Regions from separate parts of the Enterococcus sp. AMC1623 genome, predicted to be linked through region 1. Evidence: predicted binding sites of a transcription regulator. Region 1 holds the regulator's gene; the other holds the start of a gene.
The links. The regulator CtsR, encoded in region 1, represses protease genes until heat stress. The targets are predictions, from matches to a motif close to TTGGTCAAAAAAGGTCAAANA.

Region 1 (3,426 bases):
CAAAGGAGCAGAACCTGTCATGATGCCGAATTTATACGGTTATGGAGAGCGTGATGCTCGTGCAGAGTTGACGAATTATGGTCTAGGGAATAATTCAGTAACGATTGTCGAAGAATTTAGTGACATGAGTGCAGGTCTAGTTATCAAGCAAACACCAGAAGCCAATGCTGATATTATTCCTGGAGAAACAGAGATTACGTTGACAATCAGTAAAGGGCCAGAAACAGTGAAGATGCCTAACTTAATTGGTTACACAGAAACCAATGCCCGAAGTGAACTAGATGCTTCTGGTTTAGGCAATAACTCAGTGCATATTAGTGAAGTCTATAGCAACAATGAGGAAGGCACTATTGTCAAACAATCACCAGAAGCTGGTTCAGATATTTCACCAGGAGATGTGACCATTACGTTAGAAATTAGTAAAGGTCCAGAGCCACCTGAAACAATTGATTTACCAGATGTGACAGATATGACTGAATCGGCTGCAAAATCTTTATTAGAAAACCAAGACCTTTCTGTATCCACATCAGAAGAATATAGTGATTCTGTAGATAAAGGACGGGTAATCTCAATGGATCCTTCTGCAGGAACCTCTGTAGAAAAAGACGAGACAGTTCATCTAATTATTTCTAGCGGGAAAGAAGACGATGGTTCTTCTAGCTCTGACTCAGAAAGCAGTGAGACGACAACTTCTGAGAGTTCAAATGTAACTGGCGAAACATCCACAGATGAATAATAAGGGCAAGGATAAAGCGAAAGTTTAAACTTTTGTTTTATCCTTTTTTCTTTAGAGTCCTTCTTCTTTTCAAACTTCTGAAAATTCGCTATAATTAAGGTCAATATTAGTCAAGGGAGGTCGCGTTTAAATGGGTCATCAAAATACTTCTGATTTAATCGAAGCATATTTGAAGAAGATTCTTGAGGAAAGTGAAATGATAGAAATTCGTCGTGCAGAGATGGCAGATTTATTTAACTGTGTACCTTCGCAAATCAATTATGTCATCAATACTCGCTTTACTATTCAACGTGGGTATGCGGTTGAGAGTAAACGTGGTGGTGGAGGCTATATTCGAATTGAGAAAATTCAAATTGCGAATTATCATCATTTTTTAGAACAAGTCAATCAATTATTTGATAAAACAATCTCTGAAAAAGATGCGGTATCAATTATTCAGAAGTTATACGAAGAAGGTATTCTGTCAAAACGAGAAGGTAATTTATTACTGACGACAATTAGCAAAGCCGTTTTAGGAAAATCAGCGGAAGAAAATATCATTCGTGCGTCAATTATGCACGGGATTTTAGAACGATTAAGTTATGAAGATAAGGAGTGAGTGCGATGGATGAACTATTTACACAACGAGCAAAAGCGGTGCTGGCCATTGCTCAAGAAGAAGCAAAATACTTTAAACATCAATCTGTAGGTTCAGAACATATTTTATTAGCATTAATTATCGAGCAAGATGGCATTGCCGGCAAAACATTGCGCGAAATGCGTGTAAATGAAAATGATATTCGGGAAGAAATCGAACATTTAACCGGTTATGGTTCAATGAAAGAATATCCAACAGGGGGCTTTTTACCCTATTCTCCACGAGCAAGACAAATTTTTGCCTATGCTGGCGATGAAGCAAAACGTTTGGGTGCCCAACAAATTGGCACGGAGCACTTACTCCTCGGTTTATTACGTGATGAAGAAATTTTAGCGTCACGTATTATGTTGAATTTAGGAATGAGCTTGGCAAAAATGCGCCAACTATTGAAGAAAAAAATGGGCGTACAATCAAAAAGCAATGCAAGCCGACGTCGCCCGCAACAACGTCAACAACCGCAACAAGAAGGGACACCAACCTTAGATTCATTGGCTCGCGATTTAACGAAATTAGCTCGTGAACAACGCTTAGATCCTGTAGTCGGACGTAGCAAAGAAGTCAAACGTTTGATTCAAATTCTTAGCCGTCGTACCAAAAACAATCCTGTTTTAGTCGGCGAACCAGGTGTTGGTAAAACTGCCATTGCGGAAGGCTTAGCACAAAAAATCGTAAATGGTGAAGTACCAAAAGACATGCAGCAAAAACGTCTGATGATGTTGGACATGGGTGCATTAGTTGCAGGTACCAAATATCGTGGTGAATTTGAAGATCGCATGAAGAAAATCATTGATGAAATTTATCAAGATGGTCAAATCATTCTCTTTATTGATGAATTACACACATTAATTGGTGCTGGTGGAGCAGAAGGTGCGATTGATGCATCGAATATTTTAAAACCAGCCTTAGCTCGTGGTGAATTACAAACCATTGGTGCAACAACGTTAAATGAATATCAAAAATATATTGAAAAAGATTCAGCACTTGAACGTCGTTTTGCTCGAGTACAAGTCGATGAACCAACTCCAGAAGAAGCAGAAGAAATTCTAAAAGGGTTGCGCCCTCGTTATGAAGAACATCATGGTGTGGAAATTACTGATGATGCGCTCCATGCAGCAGTTCAACTATCGGTTCGTTACATTAATTCGCGTCAACTACCAGATAAAGCGATTGATTTAATGGATGAATCAGCTGCAAAAGTTCGTTTGGATAAAGCAGATGAAGTTTCTGAGGCGGCATTATTGCAAGAAGAATTAATGAAATTAGCGGAAGAAAAAGAAGCTGCCATTCGTCAACAAGATTTTGAAACAGCCGCACGTTTACGCCATCGTGAAAAAGAAGTTAGCCAAAACTTAGCTGAAGTAACCTTTGTAGAAGTTAAAGAAGCTACTGGTTATGAAAATAGCGTGACAGCAGAAGATGTCGCAGCCGTAGTGTCACAATGGACTGGCGTTCCATTACAGCAAATGGAGAAAAAGGAAAGCGAACGTTTATTAGATTTAGAAAAAATCTTGCATCAACGTGTGGTAGGTCAAGATGAGGCCGTACAAGCTGTTTCTCGTTCCATTCGCCGAGCGCGTAGTGGATTGAAAGATCCGAATCGTCCAATCGGCTCCTTCATGTTCTTAGGTCCAACTGGTGTTGGTAAAACAGAATTAGCTAAAGCCTTAGCCGAAGCGATGTTTGGTAGCGAAGATGCCTTAATTCGTGTAGATATGTCAGAGTTTATGGAAAAATATAGTACGAGCCGTTTAATTGGATCGCCTCCAGGTTATGTCGGCTATGATGAAGGTGGACAATTGACTGAAAAAGTTCGTTCAAAACCTTATTCAGTAATTTTGCTAGATGAAGTTGAAAAAGCACATCCAGACGTCTTTAATATTTTGTTACAAGTTTTAGATGATGGACATTTAACCGATTCTAAAGGTCGTCGGGTTGATTTTAGAAATACAATTTTGATTATGACTTCCAATATCGGTGCCACAGAATTACGTGAAGAGAAAAATGTCGGCTTTAATGTAGTAGATGCTTCTAAAGACTATACCGCAATGCAAAA
Region 2 (3,426 bases), 900 kb from region 1:
CTGATTATTAAAATGAATTTTTTCGGCTGCTAAAGGATCAGTTTCTTGTAATAACTGCCATAAGGCTTCTTTTCCATAATCCTGTGCAAATTGTTCGTATTTCAAACGAACAGCCGGATTATCGTTCTCTTGTTTGCCACCTAATTGGAAATCATAAAGCAAGGCTTGAATATATAACCCCGTTCCGCCAACAACAATGGGCAACTTGCCTCGTTGATGAATATCTTCAATCCAAATACGTGCTTCTTTTTGAAATTCCGAGACGGAATAAGCCTCTTCTTTCTCACGAACATCAATTAAATAATGAGGAATTCCTTCTTTTTCGGCTTCAGTTACTTTAGCTGTTCCGATAGACAGTTCTCGATAGACTTGCATCGAGTCCCCACTAATAATTTCTCCATTGTATTTTTTAGCTAATTCAATACTTAACGCCGTTTTACCAACAGCAGTCGGCCCTACAATCACTAACACTTTTTTCATTTTTTTCCCCGATAACTGCGCTTCACAGCCATTGCCATTTCAGGAAAATCGGTAAAAATTCCTGTTACTTGGCAATCCATGCAACGTTTTATTTCTTCTTCTGTATTTACGGTCCACGGTCGAACGGCTAATGAAAACTCTGGAATTTCTGTATCATGTGACCATACCCATTCAATATTAGGATGGATGCCTTGAATAAATGGTCGCTCCAATGTTATTGGCGTACTATCTGATTTATCCATAATAAAATCAATTCGTGTAGTCGGTTCCAGTACATGAATTCTCTCTAAGGTACTTACGTTGAAACTGCTATACCAATAAGTGAATGGCCACTGTTGACTCGTCATTAGCTCAGATACTTTGTCTTCGATTCCTGGATACGCTTCTTTATCCGTTTTTAATTCAATTCCTAAGATTCCTCGGTAATTGCGCGCAACCAATAAATCGACAACTTCTTTTAATGTCGGTACTTTTGTTGAAGAATAGTGATCATTAAACCAACTACCGGCATTTAGTTTTTTGATCTCTGCTAATGTTTTATCAATAATTGCACCTTTTCCATCAGTGGTACGATCGACTGTCTCATCGTGCATGACAATCAGTTGTTGATCTTTTGTTAATTGCACATCTAATTCAATGCCATCAGTACCAATGCGTACGGCTTCAGCAAAGGCTGGCAACGTATTTTCAGGTCGTGTGCCACTGCTTCCACGATGGGCAAAAATTTGCATGATTTCTTCACTCCAATCAGTCATATTGTACCATGAATAAAGGGAGATGCAAAAAAAGAAGAGAAGCCTTTTTACAGGTCAATCTCTTCTTTTGATTACAACGTGTTTGAGAAATAAGTCATTGGTTTGTCTGTCATTTTTTGCAATTGAACTTTGCGTTCGTAAACCATTTCTTTTAGTTGATCTGAAAAGTTTTCCATCAAGACACGTCCGCCTTTAAATGTATACCCACCAACTTCAACAACTTGTTCTGGTGAAAGAACGACTCTGCGTGTCGCAATTTTTTTGAAAAATTCTTCTAAGAAATAATTTGGTAAATAAAAGCTATTTTGTGCCGCAAATGATTGCAAATAAATATAATCATCTACGGTAATATGACAATCGTCAAATACATCAAAACTGACGTATTTATCCATTGTGCCAATCCGCTTCTCTAAAATTTCAATGATTTTTTTATTTAGTAAAATCAAAATCTCAATTTCTTTTACTTTATGTTCTAATTGTCGACGACGCTCTTCTTTTCGATCGTCATAGCGGCTTTGCAAGTTAAAGGCAATCGCTGTAACAATGGCACCTACAATTACGCCAGCCATTCCAACGAAAAATATTTCCATGTTTGTTCCTCCTTTAAATTCTTTAGATGAATCTTAACATATTTTTGATTATTTTACTCAAGTTTTTACATTTGACCTTTATTGACCTTGTATGTATAATATCTAATAGATAAAACTCTTAGGATGTCGCAAGGCTACCCAATATTTTATCAAATAGCCAGAATTAAAGGAGGATTTTTAAATGAATTTAATCCCAACAGTTATTGAACAATCATCTCGTGGAGAAAGAGCGTATGATATTTACTCTCGTTTATTAAAAGATCGTATTATCATGTTGAGCGGTCAAGTAACCGATGACCTTGCTAACTCAATCATCTCTCAATTATTATTCTTGGATGCGCAAGACTCAGAAAAAGATATTTACTTATACATCAATTCTCCTGGAGGTAGCGTAACAGCTGGTCTAGCAATTTACGATACAATGAACTTTGTTAAAGCAGATGTACAAACAATCGTAATGGGGATGGCTGCGTCAATGGGAAGTTTCTTATTAACAGCAGGTACTAAAGGTAAACGTTTTGCATTACCAAATGCTGAAATTATGATTCACCAACCATTAGGCGGTGCACAAGGACAAGCAACAGAAATCGAAATCGCTGCTCGTCATATCTTAAAAACGCGTGAACGCTTAAATAAAATTTTATCTGAACGCACGGGTCAACCTATTGAAATAATTGAAAAAGATACCGATCGTGATAACTTTATGTCGGCTGAAGAAGCAAAAGAATATGGTTTAATCGACGAAGTAATGACCAATCGTTAATCATTAGAAGCGCTGGACGTAGTGTCCCAGCGCTTTTTTTAATCGTATTTTGTTAAATCCCATGTCGCAATTAACTGGTTTAATTTCGTGTGATAGTTTGGATCCGTTGCGTATTTTCCAGTTAAGGACTGGGTAGCTTCTTGATACGTACGAGCATTTTTCCGCCATGTTCCTTGATAAAATTTAGCATTCCAACTTAAGCCATTGGCTAATAATTTAGCATTATCCAATAGTGAATCAGAAATCGTTGCGTATTTTCTAAACGATGCTGGCAATGTCACACGTACCCCATTAATAAATTCATCAGAAGGAATATCATATTTCTCGAACTTTCCTTCATCCCCACTAGAAAATTTGATTCCAAATAAGTTGTTAGCCTCTTTTGATAATTTACTAGCGCCAAACCCTGATTCTAAAGCTGCTTGTGCTATCATAACTGATGGGTATAAGCCATATTGATCGGCTAGTTTTTGAGCAGACGGAGCAATGGCTTTAATAAACGAAGCATTGTCTGTCCACGTAATTGTTTCCGAAGTTGATGTAGCATTGACGCGTCTTGTGTCATCTTTAACGGTCACATTATTGGCTTTTTTGACAGGTGATGTCAATGCAGGTAAAATACTTGTCCCTGTAATAAAGTGTTTGTCTGTATTTTTAGCGACACTAGCAATTTCTTCCTCCATTGTCCCCCGATCTTCTGCCGGTGAACGAGTAACACTATCTTCAGTTGCTGAATCGGTTGTTTCTGAACTCTCTGTTTCTGCACTTGTTGTAGTGGTCTCTGGCACTTGTGTGGTGTCTTTTATTTCATTTGAGGCAATTGTTGCACTTTCCTGCG

Region 2: a site for CtsR is predicted at 1,894-1,914, ahead of clpP (ATP-dependent Clp endopeptidase proteolytic subunit ClpP). Genes of this name have one in related genera too.

What each region holds. Positions count from the first base shown of each region.
Region 1 is NZ_CM177096.1:2,589,838-2,593,263, forward strand. It holds gene pknB (Stk1 family PASTA domain-containing Ser/Thr kinase) at 1-736, shown strand, start outside; gene AC4BC7_RS12470 (CtsR family transcriptional regulator) at 867-1,334, shown strand; gene AC4BC7_RS12475 (ATP-dependent Clp protease ATP-binding subunit) at 1,340-3,426, shown strand, end outside.
Region 2 is NZ_CM177096.1:1,692,134-1,695,559, forward strand. It holds gene miaA (tRNA (adenosine(37)-N6)-dimethylallyltransferase MiaA) at 1-480, opposite strand, end outside; gene AC4BC7_RS08320 (glycerophosphodiester phosphodiesterase) at 477-1,211, opposite strand; gene AC4BC7_RS08325 (hypothetical protein) at 1,307-1,825, opposite strand; gene clpP (ATP-dependent Clp endopeptidase proteolytic subunit ClpP) at 2,007-2,588, shown strand; gene AC4BC7_RS08335 (glycoside hydrolase family 73 protein) at 2,627-3,426, opposite strand, start outside.